DNA from 3 places in the Mesorhizobium sp. M4B.F.Ca.ET.017.02.2.1 genome. Region 2 is predicted to be linked to each of the others. Evidence: riboswitches for the same ligand, from Rfam matches in the RefSeq annotation. Region 2 holds a riboswitch; each other region holds the start of a gene.

Region 1 (5,552 bases), on a different contig from region 2:
TCGCCATGGTGTTCCAGTCCTACGCGCTCTATCCGCACATGACCGTCTACGACAACATGGCCTTCTCGATGAAGATCGGCAAGGAAAGCAAGGCCGAGATCGACAAGCGGGTGCGGCAGGCGGCCGAGATCCTGCAATTGACCAAATATCTCGACCGGCTGCCCAAGGCGATGTCGGGCGGCCAGCGCCAGCGCGTCGCCATCGGCCGCGCCATCGTGCGCAACCCGAAGGTGTTCCTGTTCGACGAGCCGCTGTCCAACCTCGACGCGGCACTTCGCGTCGCCACCCGCATCGAGATCGCCAAGCTCAAGGAATCGATGCCGAACACGACGATGATCTATGTCACCCACGACCAGGTCGAGGCGATGACGCTGGCCGATCGCATCGTGGTGCTGAAGGAAGGCCGCATCGAGCAGGTCGGCACGCCGATGGAGCTCTACAAGCGGCCCGGCAATCTGTTCGTTGCCCAGTTCATCGGCTCGCCGGCCATGAACATCCTGCCGGCCAAGATCGAAAAGGCCGGCGACCCGACCGTCATCAGCCATGTCGGCGGCCGCAAGGCGACGGTGCCGATCGCCACACCCGCCGCGGCGAATGGTGCGGCGGTGAGTTTCGGCGTGCGGCCGGAAGACCTGGCGATCGCCACCGGCACCGAGTATCTGTTCGAGGGAACGGTGGATTATGTCGAGCAGCTCGGCGAGGTCCAGCTCGTCTATGTCGACATCGGCCGCGCCGACCTGCCGCTGGTGACGAAACTGCCGGGCAATGTCGAGGTCAAGCGCGGCGCTGTGCTGCGGCTCAACGCCGATCCCGGCGACCTGCACATCTTCGATGCCGACGGCCACTCCTTCACGCTGCATATGGCGGAAGCCAAGGCGGCCTGACCTTCACGTGAGACAAAAAAGAGCGGCGGGCTGTGCCCGCCGCTCTTGGCATTATGGCCCGATCCATATCCCGATCCGGGATGGACCGGCTGTTAGCGGCCAAACAGGTTGCGGTCGCTGCCCTGAGGCGCGGACTTCTCTACGTCGCCCGACGAGTTCAGCAGCTTGTAGACCGGCGAGCTGGTGTCGCGCGTCGACGACGTCTGCGTGGTGTCGACGTTGGCGGCCGGCCGCTGACTGTTGATGTCGGTCCCGCCGACATTGTCGTTGCGGGCATAGGCGCTACCGGCGGCGATCAAAAGTGCGGCGGCAGTAAGAGCAATCTTCTTCATTTTGGGTACTCCTGGATTTGCGTCGGAGCGGCGGGCCAGCCGCCGCGTCCGGCTTCCGTTTGGCCACGACCCGAACCGGAGGTCCGGGATCGCGGTCCGGTCGGTTTAGTTGTTGCCGAAGAGGTTACGGTCGCTGCCCTGGTTGGCGGGCTGCTCGGCGGCCGGTTCCGACTTCTTGATCGATGCCGTGTACGAGCTGTCGACGGCAGCAGCGGGCTGATTGGCACCGTTGGAACCGTAATTGTCGCTGCCACCAGCAAAGGCGCTGCCGGAAATGGCCAGAAGGGCGGCGGCAGTAAGAGCAATCTTTTTCATTTTTGGTACTCCAGTATATTTTTTCCGTCCGTCTAGCGGCGTGTCTTGGGAGGAAATCGCGTCGTTCGGACAGCCCCGATGTGGGAGAGCCATCGGCCGCTTTCCAATCACGAAGTTTTTCCGTCTGGCCTATGAATCTGCACCTTGAAATTGTACCAAGGCCATCTACACGCAATGAATTACGAAGCAATATCAAGTGGTTGTTTGAATCGCCCATCGGGCCAAGTGACGATTCCGAAGATCTGCGTTCACACCGTCCTGCACGCATTGTCAACAGAAACGAACCGTTCGGTTCGATTTTAGGATCTCCTAATAGTCACTTTTCTATACTGTTAACCAATTCAGAACCGCCCAGGGAACACGGTTTTCTCCGCCTCGATTCGCATGCCGGCAGCGTGTGACATCGGTCGCCTTGCAGGGCCAATATCAAGCATCATGGGTCGTGTCGCGCCGCATGGATGCGATGTCGTTTTCATGCCGATGGCGCGGCGGCTGTCGTGATTAAGATCAGATTATCTCAGGTGCTGCCCCGTGACGACGGGACGGAGAATTGGGAAGCCGGTCAGAACCCGGCGCTGCCCCCGCAACGGTGGTGGAGTTCAAAGTCGCGACGGGAGACCACTGGGCCATCGGCCTGGGAAGGTGCCGCGACCGCCCGTCAGGGCACTCCAGAGCCCGGAAACCAGCCAGGGATACTTGAACTCGGCTGATCGCGGTGGGCGGTCAAGAGGCGGATGGTGCGTGCCCGGCCATGCCGGCGGCGGTCGTTCTTCTCAATCACCACCAGTTCAGTCCTTGAAGCGGTGCGACAAACGCGAGGACAGGACATGGATGCGCGCAACGACATGCTGAGGCTGCTGCACGGCCGCAGGCCGGGCTTTTCGCTGGAACAGCCCTTCTATACCGACCCGGACTATTTCAAGCTCGACATGGAGCTGATCTGGTACCGCGACTGGCTGTTCATCGGCCACGATTGCGAATTGCCGAAGCCGGGCAGCTACATCACCGCGCAGGTCGGCGACTATCCGGTGGTTCTGGTTCGCGACCAGCAAGGCAGGGTCAATGCCTTCCATAACTCCTGCCGCCATCGCGGCAGCCGCGTCTGCAACGCCGAGAAGGGCACCGCGGCGAAGCTCGTCTGCCCCTATCATCAATGGACCTACGAGCTCGACGGCAGGCTGCTGTTCGCCCGCCAGATGGCGGATGGTTTCGACAAGAGCCAGTTCGGCCTGAAGCCGGTCGCCTGCGAGAGCGTCGGCGGCTACATCTTCATCTGCCTGGCGAAAGAGCCAGCCGATTTCGCGCCGATGCGCGCCATGATCGAACCCTATCTCCTGCCGCATCGATTGACTGAGGCGAAGGTCGCTTTCGAATCGACCATCGTCGAGAAGGGCAACTGGAAGCTGGTCTGGGAAAACAACCGCGAGTGCTATCACTGCGCCGGCAACCATCCCGAACTCTGCAAGACCTTCCCCGAGGCGCCGACCGTGACCGGCGTGCATGGTGCCGAAAGCGATCCCGAGATGCAGGCGCATTGGGCGAAATGCGAGGCGGCGGGCCTGCCGAGCAAGTTCCGCATCGACCCGGCGGGACAGTATCGCGCCACCCGCGCGCCGCTCTTGCGCGACGCCGTCAGCTACACGATGAGCGGCAAGCGCGCGGTGAGGAAGAACCTTTCCACGAGCGTCTCGGCGGACCGCATCGGCACGTTGATGCACTATCACTATCCGACCACCTGGAACCATATCCTGATCGACCATGCCGTCACCTTCCGGGTGCTGCCGATCAGCGCCACCGAAACCGCGGTGACGACGAAATGGCTGGTCCACAAGGATGCGGTGGAAGGCGTCGATTACGATCTTGCCGAACTCACCCATGTCTGGACCGAGACCAACGACCAGGATCGCCGCATCGTCGAGGAAAACGCTTTCGGCATCCTCTCGCCGGCCTATGAGCCCGGCCCCTATTCGGAGCAGCATGAGGGCGGCGTCATCCAGTTCGTCGAATGGTACGCCTCCTTCATGGGCCCGCGCCTTGCCGAAGGCGGCCGGCCGGCGCTGCGCAGCGTTGCCTAGCACATGGCGCCCAAAAGTGTTGAGCGGTTTTGGGATCACGACATGTGCAGAATGAAAAGGACCAAGGGATGAACGCGATGACGGATCTCGCCCTCTATCGCCATCTCGACGAGATGGCGCCCTGGAACGACCGGCTGCAGGTGCTGGAGGTGATCGGCGTCAGCGACGAGGCGCCGGACGTCAAGACCTTCACCTTCCGCTCCGACAACCAGACCTGGTTCCGCTACAAGCCCGGCCAGTTCGTGACGCTGGAACTGCCGACCGCCGACGGACCGCTGATGCGCACCTACACGCTGTCCTCATCGCCCTCGCGGCCGTTCTCGATCGCGGTGACGGTGAAGGCGCAGGCCGGCAGCATCGGCACGCGCTGGATGTTCGACAATCTCAAGCCCGGCGCCCATGTGAAGGCCTATGGCCCGGCCGGCGATTTCTCGCTGCACAGCCATCCGGCGGCCAAGTACCTGTTCATCTCGGCCGGCTCCGGCGTAACACCGATGATGTCGATGCTGCGCTGGCTGAACGACTGCGCGCCCTGGACCGATGTCGGCTTCGTCAACTGCGCGCGCAGGGCGGACGAGATCATCTTCCGCAAGGAGCTTGAATTGCTGGGCAGCCGCATGCCCGGCCTGTCGCTCGGCTTCATGATCGAGGAACGCTCCAGCCGCGAGGGCTGGTTCGGTCATATGGGCCGCATCGACGCCATTCGCCTGCCGCTGCTCGCTCCCGACTTCCGCGAGCGCGAGATATTCTGCTGCGGCCCCGACCCGTTCATGCGCGCGGTGCGGCAGATGTTGGAGGCGGCGGGCTTCGACATGGCCAAGTATCACCAGGAAAGCTTTGCCGCGCCGGCGGTGGAGGAAGTGCCGGCGCCGTTCGCGCTGCCGGGCGACGGCGGCGTCGAGACCCCCGTCGAGGCCGCGACGCCGGTGCGCTTCTCGCTTTCCGACGTCGACGCCGAATGCCTTGCCGGACAGACCGTGCTGCAGACGGCGCGCGCCTCTGGCGTCAGGATCCCGGCCGCCTGCGAGTTCGGCCTCTGCGGCACCTGCAAGGTCAGGAAGGTCTCTGGCGAGGTCGCGATGAGCCACAATGGCGGCATTCTCGATCACGAGATCGACGACGGCTTCATCCTTGCCTGCTGCTCGAGGCCGCTGACGCGGCTGGAAATCGAGGCCTGATTCCGCCGCGTCGACCCCAAAAATGGCAAGCGGCCTGCCGTGTCCGTCGTCTTGCCAAGCCAGAACCGAGTGTTTACAGGCCTTCCTCGGGGAGAGCGGCCGCCGCAAAGGCGGTTGCTTGCGCGAGTTATGAAGTGGGGCAGAGCAATGCCGCAAGCCAATGTCTACGCAGTCGCGAGCAAGGATATCGTTTTCGAATCCTTCGACGGCGAAGCTGTCGTGCTTGATCTGGCGAGCGGGAAATATTTCGGCTTCTCCGATTCGGGCAGCCGGGTCTGGCAGGCGCTGTCTTCGGGCGTCGGTGCGCAGGCGCTGGCCGGATCGATAGCCGGCGCAGCGGCTATCGGCGCGACCGGGCTTGACGCCTTCATTGCGCAATTGGTCGAGCTCGGACTGCTGGTGCCTTCCGATGGCACGGCGCAGCCGCTGCCGGACGAACTGGCTGCCGAACTTGCGGCGGCAAACGAGCCGCTCAATGTGAGCGTCCACGACGATCTCGCCGACCTCATCATCGTCGACCCGATCCACGAGGTCGAGGAGCCTCTCGGCTGGCCGGCGGTCAAGCAGGCATCCTGAGAGATCGGCAGCACGTCGGCCGAGCCGGGATAGACCATGCCGCGTGTGACCCTTGAGACACTGCCGGACTACGCCCGCTATCTCATCGCGGCCGCCGAAGACGCGGCGCTCTTTCCGGTCACGCGCAAAGTCCGCCTGCCCGCCCTTGAACTGACCGTGCATCTCGAGCCCGGCGCGCTGGCCGAAGCGCTT
Region 2 (5,552 bases):
AGCTCGACCGGCTCGTAGATCACGCGCTTGGCCTCGTCGTCGTAACGCACCTCGACGAAGCCGGTCAGCGGGAAATCCTTGCGCAGCGGATGACCCTCGAAGCCGTAGTCGGTGAGGATGCGCCGCAGGTCCGGATGGCCGGAGAACAGCACGCCATAGAGGTCGTAGGTCTCGCGCTCGAACCAGTCGGCACCGGGATAAACGGCGGTGAGCGAGGGAACCAGTGTCTCCTCGTCGGCCTGGACCTTCAGCCGGATGCGGACATTCTGCTTCGGCGACAACAGGTGATAGACGACGTCGAAGCGCCGGGCGCGCGACGGATAGTCGGCACCGCTGACGTCGATGAACGAGACGAACTGGCAACGCGGATCGTCGCGCAGGTAAGTCGCCACCTCGATCAGGCTGCCAGGCTCGACGGAAACCGTGAGCTCGCCATAGGCCAGCACGGCTTCACCGATGCGGCCGGTGAGCTTCTCGCCGAGATAGGTGGAGAGTTCGTTCAACTTCTGGCTCATCGGCTCACCGCTCGATCGTGCCGGTGCGGCGGATCTTCTTCTGCAACAGAAGAATGCCGTAAAGCAGCGCTTCCGCGCTCGGCGGACAGCCGGGCACATAGATGTCCACGGGCACGACGCGGTCGCAGCCGCGCACCACCGAATAGGAATAGTGATAGTAGCCGCCGCCATTGGCGCAGGAGCCCATGGAGATGACGTAGCGCGGCTCCGGCATCTGGTCGTAGACCTTGCGCAGCGCCGGCGCCATCTTGTTGGTCAGCGTGCCGGCGACGATCATGATGTCGGACTGGCGCGGGGACGCGCGCGGCGCGACGCCGAACCGCTCGGAGTCGTAGCGCGGCATCGAGGTGTGGATCATCTCGACCGCGCAGCAGGCGAGGCCGAAGGTCATGAACATCAGCGAGCCGCTGCGCGCCCAGGTAATCAGCGCCTCGGTCGAGGTGACGAGAAAACCCTTGTCGGCGAGCTCGTTGTTGATCTCGAGGAAGAACGGGTCATCCTGCCCCACCGGCCGGCCGGTGTTGGGGTCGATGATGCCCTTGGGCTTCGGCGCGACGAGGGTGCCTGAACTGTCGTTCAATCCCATTCCAGCGCTCCTTTTTTCCATTCATAGGCGAAGCCGATGGTCAGCACGGCCAGAAACACCATCATCGACCAGAAACCGAGCATGCCGATCTTCGAGAAGGACACCGCCCACGGGAACAGGAAGGCCACTTCGAGATCGAAGATGATGAACAGGATCGACACCAGGTAGAAGCGGATGTCGAACTTCATGCGGGCGTCGTCGAACGAGTTGAAACCGCATTCATAGGCGGAAAGCTTTTCCGGGTCGGGGTTGCGGTAGGCCACCAGGAACGGCGCCGCAAGCAGCGCCAGGCCGACGACAAGCGCCACGCCGATAAACAGGACGATGGGCAGATACGAACTCAAAAGTGCGTTCATGCTGCGGCTTTCCGTTGGCGGTCAATCCACGTTGATTACAGCAACCGATCCTATTGCGGAAGCGTGACAGATTCACCGCTGAACCGTTTTAAGGGCCTATGCTGCAACGCGGCGAGGGTTAGCGCAGCGCTTTCGGCGAAGCAAGTCAAACCTTGTTCAAAACGCGGCGCTGGACGCCAGATCGGAAAAAACTGGTCCGATCCGCTCCTGTTTGATTTCCTTCGCTTTTTACTCCACTTTTCTCTCCTGACATATCTCCCGCCATTTGCCTGCTAGCATGGCCGGAATCAGGGACCGCAAATGCGGGCCAAAGGATCAGGACAAGGCTTCTGGATGAAGGAAAAGATATCGCTCGCCATGGCCAGGCGCATCGCGCTCGGCGCGCAAGGTTTCACCGACCCGCAGCCGGGCGGCACGCCGGACCGCCGCCACCTCGCCCGCGTGCTGTCCCGCACCGGCCTGCTGCAGATCGATTCCGTCAGCGCCGTGGTGCGCGCCCACTATATGCCGCTCTATTCGCGCCTCGGCCCCTACCCGCTTTCCCTGCTCGACAACGCCGCGCTCACGCGCAGGCGCACCGTCTTTGAATATTGGGCGCATGAGGCCTCCTTCCTGCCGGTCGAGACCTGGCCGCTGCTGCGCTGGCGCATGCAGCGCGCCGAACAGGGCGAGGAAATGTATCTCGGCCTCGCGAAATGGGGCCGTGAGCAGCGCCAGATGATTGACGAGATCTACAACGAGGTCGCCGAACGCGGGCCGATCGCCGCCTCCGACATAGAAGGCCACAAGGGCAATGGCGGCTGGTGGGGCTGGAGCGCGGCCAAGCACGCCTTCGAGTGGCTGTTTTGGGCCGGCCGCATCACCACCGCCTACCGGCGCGGCTTCGAGCGCTACTACGATTTGCCGGAGCGCGTGCTGCCGCAGGCCGTGCTCGACCTGCCGGTTCCCTCCGTCGAGGACGCGCATCGCGAATTGCTGCGCATTTCAGCCCGCGCGCACGGCATCGCCACCTACAGCGACCTGCGCGACTATTTTCGTCTGGCGCCCGGCGACACGAAGGACCGCATCGAGGAACTGGTCGAGACGGGCGATCTGCTGCCGATGCGGGTCGAAGGCTGGGACAAGCCGGCCTATCTCCACAAGGACGCCCGCATCCCGCGCAAGATCGAGGCGCGCGCCCTGCTCGCGCCGTTCGATCCCGTCGTTTTCGAACGCACCCGCACCGAAAAGCTCTTCGACTTCCGCTACCGCATCGAGATCTACACGCCGGCCGAAAAGCGCCAATACGGCTACTACGTGCTGCCCTTCCTGCTCGGCGACCGGATCGTCGCCCGCGTCGATCTGAGGGCCGATCGCCCGGCTAGCGTGCTGCGCGTCCATGCCGCCTATGCCGAGGCCGGCGCTCCGCCCGAAACGGCCGGTGAACTCTTCGAGGAATTGAAGCAGATGCAGGGCTGGCTTGGGCTTGAGCGCATCGAAGTGACGCCGGCCGGCGATTTGGGGCCGGCGCTGGCTGGCGAGATAAGATAGCCAACCCCTGCAGCCTCTGTCATACACGCTCCAACAAACCTCGTAGGTTGTGCAATGGCATCGGACAAAGTGCTCGACATGATCCATGGCGCATTGATTGCGCATGGGATCGATGCAGTGCGTAGAGATCAGGACGTTCTGCTACAGTCGAGGCAACTTCGGTTTGAGGCTGAGGTATTCGAGGCGGAAGCTGGCCGGCTGGTCCTCGAAATCTACATTTTTTCCCCACTGCTTGATGTTCAGCCGGTCATTGAATCCTTTGCTGGCTTCGGTGACACGCGAGAACAAGAATTAAATCAGGCGTTTGAAAAATTTCTTCGTGGCGTTTTCCACGTGGCGATCGAGGGACTGGCTGATCATGTCTGCGACAACATGCAGGCCGAAGTAGAGGTTTGGCAGCAAAGCATCCCAGTTGGAAGATCTGGCAAAAGAATGTTCGCTGGAAAATCTATGGTGGACAGGTCATTTCCCAGGCCACCACCGAGCTTAATTCGCTGAACCGGGGTTATCCAACGTTCTACGCCAAGCTGGAAAAGCTGTTCACAGCTTCCGTTTCCCCTGGCAGTCACTTTGTACGCACCTTTTTTGCAGCCTTGAAAGGCGAGCTTATTTGCACCGAGGTCCTTCTGGATAATAAGGTTTGGCAAGAAGGACAGGACCTAGCCCTCAGCCATGACTGGGACCACGGCGATGGTTATCAAGCAGTCCGGCAAGTTATCCTGGCCCTGCCGATTGGCGGCACATGACAGCCTCTGACCGACATAGCCATGTCGTAGCCGCGCGTTGACACATCTGCCCGCAGAAGCCTAAATCCATGGCCAGACGGTCTCCTCCCGGCAAAAGGAGGAGCCAAGAGGGAATGCGGTGCGGGAAAAATGCCCAAATCCGCGGCTGTCCCCGCAACTGTAAGCGAAGAGCCAAGGCCGAAAGCCACTGGGATGTTCCCCGGGAAGGCGGCTAACCAAGGCGATGACCCGCGAGCCAGGAGACCTGCCGTCTGCGAGAAAAGAATCCGATCGCCCGGCGGGTTTCCGGGCAAGGAGCCTGATTTGGAGCGCGACAGCAGTTTTCCGGCTGATAGAGCGGACATACCGTCCGGCGACGACGATGGTCCGGCCGGCGTGACCGTCATCGTCTGCTCGTCCTGCCGCGACGAGACCGGTTCCGATGCCCATCCGCGCGCCGGCGCGCTGCTTGCCGAGGACACGCGCCGGGCGGCTTCCGGCGAAAAGATCAACATCCGCACCGTCGAATGCCTCGGCAATTGCAAGCGCCGACTGAGCGCGGCACTTCTGCGCGATGGCTGCTGGAGCTACGTCTTCGGCGACCTGACAGCGACCAGCGGCGCCGACCTCGTTGCTGGCGCAAAGCTCTTCGCCACCTCGACCGACGGCCTCATCCCGTGGCGCGGCCGGCCCGATTCCCTGAAGCGCGGCCTTGTTGCCCGCATCCCTCCCCTCGACCTGCTGAAGGACTGACCATGACCGCATCCGTCTCCCGTGTTCCCTGCACCGTCGTTACCGGCTTCCTGGGCGCCGGAAAGACGACGCTGATCCGCAACCTGCTCGAGAACGCCAAAGGCAAGCGGCTGGCGATCATCGTCAACGAGTTCGGCGATGTCGGCATCGACGGCGAAATCCTCAAGGGCTGCGGCGTCGATGCCTGCCCGGAGGAAAACATCGTCGAACTGGCCAATGGCTGCATCTGCTGCACCGTCGCCGACGATTTCGTGCCGGCGCTCGACCAGATCCTGTCGCGGACGCCGAAGGTCGATCACATCCTGATCGAAACCTCAGGCCTCGCGCTGCCGAAGCCGCTGGTCCAGGCCTTCCAGTGGCCGAGCGTGAAGAGCCGCGTCACTGTCGATGGCGTCATTGCCGTGGTCGACGGCCCGGCCCTGGCAGACGGCCGCGTCGCTTCCGACATGGACGCGCTGCAGGCACAGCGCGCGGCGGATGACTCGCTCGACCATGACGATCCGGTCGAAGAAGTGTTCGAGGACCAGATCGCCTGCGCCGACCTGATCATCCTGTCGAAGAGCGATCTGATGGACGCCGCCGGCTCGGCGCGCGCCAACGCCGTCATCGGCGAGCATGTGGCTCGCGCCGTCAAGGTCGTGCCGACCGCCCAGGGCAAGGTCGACCCGTCCGTGCTGCTCGGCCTTGGCCTCGCCGTCGAGGACGACATCGAGAACCGCAAGACCCATCACGATGACGAGCTCGACCACGAGCATGACGATTTTGACTCCTTCGTCATCGACATCCCGTCGATCGCCAATCCGGATGAACTGGCACAACGCGTCGCCACCGCTGCCGAACAGGAGAATGTGCTGCGCGTGAAGGGATTCGTCGAGGTCGGCGGCAAGCCGATGCGGCTTTTGCTGCAGGCCGTCGGGCCACGTGTCAACCATTACTACGACCGCGCGTGGACGGCCGAGGACGATCGCCGCTCGCGCCTCGTCGTCATCGGCCTGAAGGGGCTGAACCGCCCGGCGATCGAGCGTATCCTCGCCGGCTGAGGCAAACCCGAACCGCCATGCACATCCTCACCACCACATCCGCCTCG
Region 3 (5,552 bases), on a different contig from region 2:
GCGACGCGCCCGATGCAGCGCGATGCGCTCGCGCATCTCATCGTCATAGGCTTCCGCGGTGGCGATGTAAGCCCATGGCGAGGGACTCGCCGTCACCAGGGTTTCGGCATGCGCACTCTTGCCGGAGCGCGCACCGCCGATGATGAAGGTCAGTCCCCTGCGATCAGGCAAAGCTGTCGCGCAGGCTGGTGGCCGTGCCGGTGAAGCGGCCGCGCACCACGCCGACGGCAGCGCCCAGCACCAGCCAGAACACCAGGTCGGTGACCGTCACCGCCACCACGAACTGGTGATGCAGGCCTTCGGGAATCGGCGTCTCGAAGCTTTCCGGCTGCGGCGCGCCGACGATGTGCGGCGCGACGATCAGGGCCACGGCCAGGATCGCCAGCGGCAGCGACTTGCGGAAAGCGATCAGGCCGAGTCCGGCGGCGGTCGCGACCGCTGTCGCCGTCCACCAGATCTGGCGCGGCAGGAGTTCGGCGGCCGGCATCGCCGGCAGTTCCGGCGGCAGGCCGAGGCCCGGCGCCAGCGTGAACACGGCAAAGCCGGCGAGACCCCAGAACACGCCCTGGCGCCAGTTGCCGATACCACCGGCGAATTCCGAAACCGCGACCAGGATCAGCGCGAAGCCGATGCCGGTGACGATGTTGGCGACGACGTTGAAGGCGAAACGCTCGAAGCCGTCGGCCGGTGCCCAGCCCTCGTCTTCCGCTGGCGCGGCCGCTTCGGCCGGAGCCGGCGCGGAACTCATGGCATTTCCGGCCGGAGCGGCGGAGCTCATGGCGTCGCCGGTCTCGGCAGGCGCCGCGGCATGATCATGATGATGGCCGCCGCCGGCCTGTTCGTAGACTTCCGCCTTGAGGATCAGCGGCACGGTTGCATAGGCCTGCAGGCAAGCGAGAACGACGCCGGCCACGAGCCCTGCAATCGCCGCGATGAACACGACGTTGCGAAACAGGTTCATGATGTCAGGCCCTTGTCAGTGGCAGGGAAACGCCATCGAGTGGCGGTAGTCGTGAGCTGCGTTGTGGACCGCATCGAGATGCGAGAAGCCGACAAAGCCGACGACGAAAATGCCGAGCAACGCGGCCATGGCCAGCTGCATGAAGCGCGACTGCGAGGAGACGGAGGTGCCGAGGGAGACGGAAGCGGTCGTCATGTCTTGTCCTTTCGCCCTCCACCCGAGGGCATAGAATTCAACGTTTCTGTCGCCGGCAGGTCTCCTGGCTCGCGGATCAGCGCCCTTCCCCACCTTCCCGAGGATTTTCCTCAGTGGTCTTGGAGAGGACTACCGCACACAGTTGCGGGGGCAGCCACGGCATTGGACGAATTCGCCCTCACCGCATTCCCTCTTGGCTCCAAAAACGGAACCGACGACGGCAGGACTATAGGCAGAATCGTCGCGCCCGGCAAACCAAATTCCGGCGGCCACCAGCGCAAATGCGCCACCGGGCCTAGCTGTCCGACGCGGCAATCCGCTCGGCAACCAGATGCTGCAGCCGCCACAGATGGCGGTCATGGATGCCGCGCTGCTCGAGGTTCTTCACCGTGTTGTAAAGATAGTCTGCGCCCGATCCCCAGTGCCCGCAGGATGTCGCCAGCCTTTCGACCACCTCTTTTTCCTCAAGCGGGCCGGCATAGGTTGTGCCCTTGCGGTTGATGACGAAGGCCAGTGCCCGCAACGTGCCGCCGTCGCTCGAAAGGTTGAGCAGGCGCGGATGGTAGCTGGTCGGCTTCAGTGTCACTTCGCGCCGCAGAACCTTGTCGAGCTGCTGGCGCCGGTCGGCGTCGCCAAGCCTGAAGGCGACGCCCTTGCACTGCCCGCCCCGGTCCAGCGCCATCATCAGGCCAGGCTGCTCCCTGGTGCCGCGCCAGCGCGTCATCTTCATGCAGAAGGACCTGTGCCAGCCGCGCGGGACCGCAACCCGTTCCTCGACATGATCGATCTCGGGCTTCCAGATCAGCGAGCCGTAGCCGAACAGCCAGAGCGGTTCGCTGCCAGGCAGCTCAGCCTCGAGCGTGTCCAGCATCGCTTCATAGTCGGCATCGTCCAGATGCATCGCGTTGGGATCAGGCCCGCTGTCCTCGACGACGCGAAAGCAGCGCGCGACCAGCTCCTCGGTGAGCGACATTGTCCTTGGCGGCATGAACTGTCCCTGGGCACCCGACTTGTGAAGCGCCGACCTTAGGGGCGGCGATTGCGTGCCACAATGGCCACGGCGCGAGCGATTGACAAACATCCTGGCCGGGTGTCGGCTGGACCATTCAGGGAGCCGCCTATGCAGCCCAAACCGAGCGACGACCTCTACACCGGCCTGACCAGGCTTGAGCCGACCCTGCCCTCGTCGGCCTATTGGGATGCCGGGGCTTACGGTCGTGACCTCGACGCGATCTGGTACAAAAGCTGGCTGCTGGTCTGCCGCGAGGCCGACCTTGCCCAGCCGCTGGCTTTCAGGACATTCCGCGTCGGCACGCAGGAGATCGTGGTGCTGCGCGACGAGGCCGGCGAATTGCGCGCCTTCCACAACACCTGCCGGCATCGCGGCTCGCAGCTTTGCCAGGAGAGCGAGGGAAGGCTGAAGGCCAGGCTGCTGACCTGCCCCTACCACGCCTGGTCCTATTCGCTGCGCGGCGACCTCGTGCGCGTGCCGTCGAAGTCGCTGCCCGAAGGCTTCGACAAGGCCGACTATCCGCTCTATGGCGTGGCGCTGTCGGTGTGGCGCGGCTTCGTCTTCATCAACCTCGCCGGAGATGCCGCCGGCTCGGCGGAAGCCTCCTTCGACCGGGCTTCCGGCAATCTCGCCAACTGGCCGCTGGAGACGCTGGTCACCGGCCATGCGCTGCGCAAGGTGATGAACTGCAACTGGAAGATCTTTTGGGAGAACTTCAACGAGTGCCTGCATTGCCCCGGCGTCCACAAGGACCTGTCGCGGCTGGTGCCGATCTATGGCCGAGGCCTGATGGCGAGGCACGACGATCCCGAATGCGCGCGCCACGCCGACAATGACGCGCCGGAATTCTCCGGCGGCCTGCGCGCCGGCGCCGAGACCTGGTCGCGCGACGGCCACGTGCACGGTCCGGTGTTTGCCGGCCTGACGCCGGCCGAATGCGCCGCCGGCCAGACCTACGCCACGAGCCTGCCGTCGATGTTCATCGTCGGCCATGTCGACTATGTCCGCACCGTACGGCTGGTGCCGCTCGGCCCGGAGCAGACTGAACTGTCGGCCGAATGGCTGTTCCCGGCCGAAGCGCTCGCCTCGCCGGAAGCCGACATCGACAACATCGTCGCCTTCGGCAGGCAGGTGCTGGAAGAGGACGCGGCGATCTGCGAGGTCAACCAGAAGGGCCTGCGTTCGATGCGCCACAAGGCCGGCGTGCTGATGCCGGAGGAATACGACCTGCACCGTTTCCACGAATGGGTGCGCGCGCGGTATCAGGCATTTTCGCCCAAACCCTAGAGCGACTTCGGCAGACGCCGTCAGGTGACAAAGCCACGGCCGCCGCCAGCAGCCCGCCCGTGGCGAACGCTGAACCCAGGCTCGGCCACCCCTCGAACCGCCCGGAGGAAAACGGCGGGCAGATTGATGCATGCCACAGCAGTCCCGCCTTCTTTTGTCTGGTTGAACCATGATAGTCGTTTGGCATCACTGAATCGGAATGCGAGACACGATGAGCCTTCAAACGCCGGCCGAACCTGTTCAGGACACGCCGAAGCAAGGACGCATCGTCGCCATCGACATCGTGCGCGGCTTGGCCCTGCTGGCCATGGCGAGCTACCATTTCACCTGGGACCTCGAGAATTTCGGCTACACCGATCCCGGCCTCACCGCCTTCGGCTGGTGGAAGATCTACGCGCGCTGCATCGCCTCGACCTTCCTGTTCCTGGTCGGCGTCAGCCTGTTCCTCGCCCATGGAAGGAAGATCCGCTGGCCGGGCTTCTGGAAGCGCTTCGCCATGGTCGCCGTGGCGGCGCTGGCCATATCGTTGATCACCCGCATCGCCACGCCCGATGGCTTCATCTTCTTCGGCATATTGCACGAGATCGCGCTCGCCTCTCTGCTCGGCCTCGCCTTCCTGCGATTGCCCTCGCTGGTGACGATCGCCGTCGCGGCGCTTGTGATCGCCGCCCCGCTCTATCTGCGCTCGCAAGCCTTCGACCATCCGGCGCTGTGGTGGGTCGGCCTGTCGGCGACCAATCCGCGCTCCAACGACTACGTGCCGCTCTTCCCATGGTTCGGCGCCGTGCTGCTGGGCATTGCCGCGGCGAAACTTGCCTCCACGTCCGGCCTGCTCGCCCGGCTGGCGAAGCTGGCGCCCGGCCGCTGGTCGAACCCGCTGGTCTTCATCGGCCGCCACAGCCTCGCCTTCTATCTGATCCACCAGCCGCTGCTGTTCGGTTCGGTCTGGCTGTTTTCGCAGGTGATGCCGGCGGCGCCGCTGGACCAGGACGCCAGCTTCCTCAGATCCTGCCAGATATCCTGCGAGCAGCAGCGCGACAGCAAATTCTGTACGAGCTATTGTGGCTGCATGCTTGATACGCTGCAGGGCGAAGGGACGCTGGACAGGCTCTACGACGGCGACCAGACACCGGAGTTCAAGGCGCATCTCGCCGATCTCGCCGGCGCCTGCACGGCGAGCACTGACGACGCGACGGAGGGAGGACAGCAATGACCGACAGTCAGCCGAAACCCGGGCTCATCCCGTGGCCGCCGCTGATCTATGTCATTGCCATCGCCGCCAGCGTCGTGCTTGGCCTCTTCTTTCCGCTGCCGTGGATCGGCGACCTGTTGGGCGACCTTATGTTTGCCGCCGGCTGGGTGGCGCTGTTCTTCGTCGCCGCGCTCTGGTTCACGGCGATCCGCGTCATGCTGCGGGCGAGGACGACCTTCAATCCCAACGCGGTGCCCGACCATCTCGTCACTTCGGGTCCGTTCTCGATCACCCGCAACCCGATGTACCTCGCCAACACGCTGCTGTTGATCGGCGTCGCCTTCATCACCGGGATCGCCTGGTTCCTGCTGTTTGCCTTCATCGCCGCCTTCGCCACGCAGAAGCTGGCGATCGAGAAGGAGGAGAAGGTGTTGGCGGCGAAATTCGGCAAGAAATACCGCGACTACGCCAAGCGGGTGCGGCGCTGGATTTGAGCCTCGCGGGCAAGCGCCGCCAGACTTGATCGGGTCCTCGTTTACATGACCGCCCTGGTCTCCCCAGGCCTGCTTTCGAAATCGAAAAGCCTCTGGGTAGCCAATGCGGCAGCGCCACGCGCCCAGGAATCGTCGGCCCAGTCAGGCGTGATCGGCGGCGGGTTCCACATCGCATAGCGCTTCAACGCGTCGCGCATCGGCTCGAACAGATAGTCGCCGAAGCTGACCGCTTCACCGCCGCCGACGATGACCTCCGGATCAATGATGTTGCAGAAGCCGCCAAGGAACCGGCCTATGCCTTCGCCGGCTTCGCGCAGGATCTCCACGGCGGTCTCGTCACCGGCCTGGGCCGCTTCGAACATGTCATGGCGGGAGGCCTCGCCCGGCAGGCCTTTCGCTTCACGCCACCGC

What was found. Region 2 has a riboswitch for cobalamin ahead of EN738_RS26165 (DUF1636 family protein). Riboswitches for the same ligand answer to the same signal wherever they lie in the genome.
Region 1: linked by a shared signal. The riboswitch ahead of EN738_RS10560 (aromatic ring-hydroxylating dioxygenase subunit alpha) and the one ahead of EN738_RS26165 (DUF1636 family protein) in region 2 are both predicted to bind cobalamin.
Region 3: linked by a shared signal. The riboswitch ahead of EN738_RS19445 (CbtB domain-containing protein) and the one ahead of EN738_RS26165 (DUF1636 family protein) in region 2 are both predicted to bind cobalamin.

The regions. Positions count from the first base shown of each region.
Region 1 covers NZ_RZOF01000061.1:10,462-16,013, forward strand. The annotation lists gene ugpC (sn-glycerol-3-phosphate ABC transporter ATP-binding protein UgpC) at 1-884, shown strand, start outside; gene EN738_RS10550 (DUF680 domain-containing protein) at 977-1,216, opposite strand; gene EN738_RS10555 (DUF680 domain-containing protein) at 1,322-1,531, opposite strand; cobalamin riboswitch at 2,034-2,237, shown strand; gene EN738_RS10560 (aromatic ring-hydroxylating dioxygenase subunit alpha) at 2,359-3,606, shown strand; gene EN738_RS10565 (hybrid-cluster NAD(P)-dependent oxidoreductase) at 3,684-4,784, shown strand; gene EN738_RS10570 (PqqD family peptide modification chaperone) at 4,932-5,360, shown strand; gene EN738_RS10575 (serine kinase) at 5,397-5,552, shown strand, end outside.
Region 2 covers NZ_RZOF01000285.1:2,124-7,675, forward strand. The annotation lists gene EN738_RS26140 (NADH-quinone oxidoreductase subunit C) at 1-515, opposite strand, end outside; gene EN738_RS26145 (NADH-quinone oxidoreductase subunit B) at 520-1,101, opposite strand; gene EN738_RS26150 (NADH-quinone oxidoreductase subunit A) at 1,092-1,457, opposite strand; gene EN738_RS26155 (winged helix-turn-helix domain-containing protein) at 1,791-2,987, shown strand; gene EN738_RS26160 (DUF6348 family protein) at 3,042-3,485, shown strand; cobalamin riboswitch at 3,794-4,000, shown strand; gene EN738_RS26165 (DUF1636 family protein) at 4,037-4,465, shown strand; gene cobW (cobalamin biosynthesis protein CobW) at 4,468-5,505, shown strand; partial or broken gene EN738_RS26175 (cobaltochelatase subunit CobN) at 5,523-5,552, shown strand, end outside.
Region 3 covers NZ_RZOF01000164.1:2,632-8,183, forward strand. The annotation lists gene cobU (bifunctional adenosylcobinamide kinase/adenosylcobinamide-phosphate guanylyltransferase) at 1-171, opposite strand, end outside; gene EN738_RS19440 (CbtA family protein) at 164-961, opposite strand; gene EN738_RS19445 (CbtB domain-containing protein) at 977-1,156, opposite strand; cobalamin riboswitch at 1,193-1,387, opposite strand; gene EN738_RS19450 (gamma-glutamylcyclotransferase) at 1,452-2,144, opposite strand; gene EN738_RS19455 (aromatic ring-hydroxylating dioxygenase subunit alpha) at 2,277-3,455, shown strand; gene EN738_RS19460 (DUF1624 domain-containing protein) at 3,667-4,668, shown strand; gene EN738_RS19465 (isoprenylcysteine carboxylmethyltransferase family protein) at 4,665-5,141, shown strand; gene EN738_RS19470 (ROK family transcriptional regulator) at 5,183-5,552, opposite strand, start outside.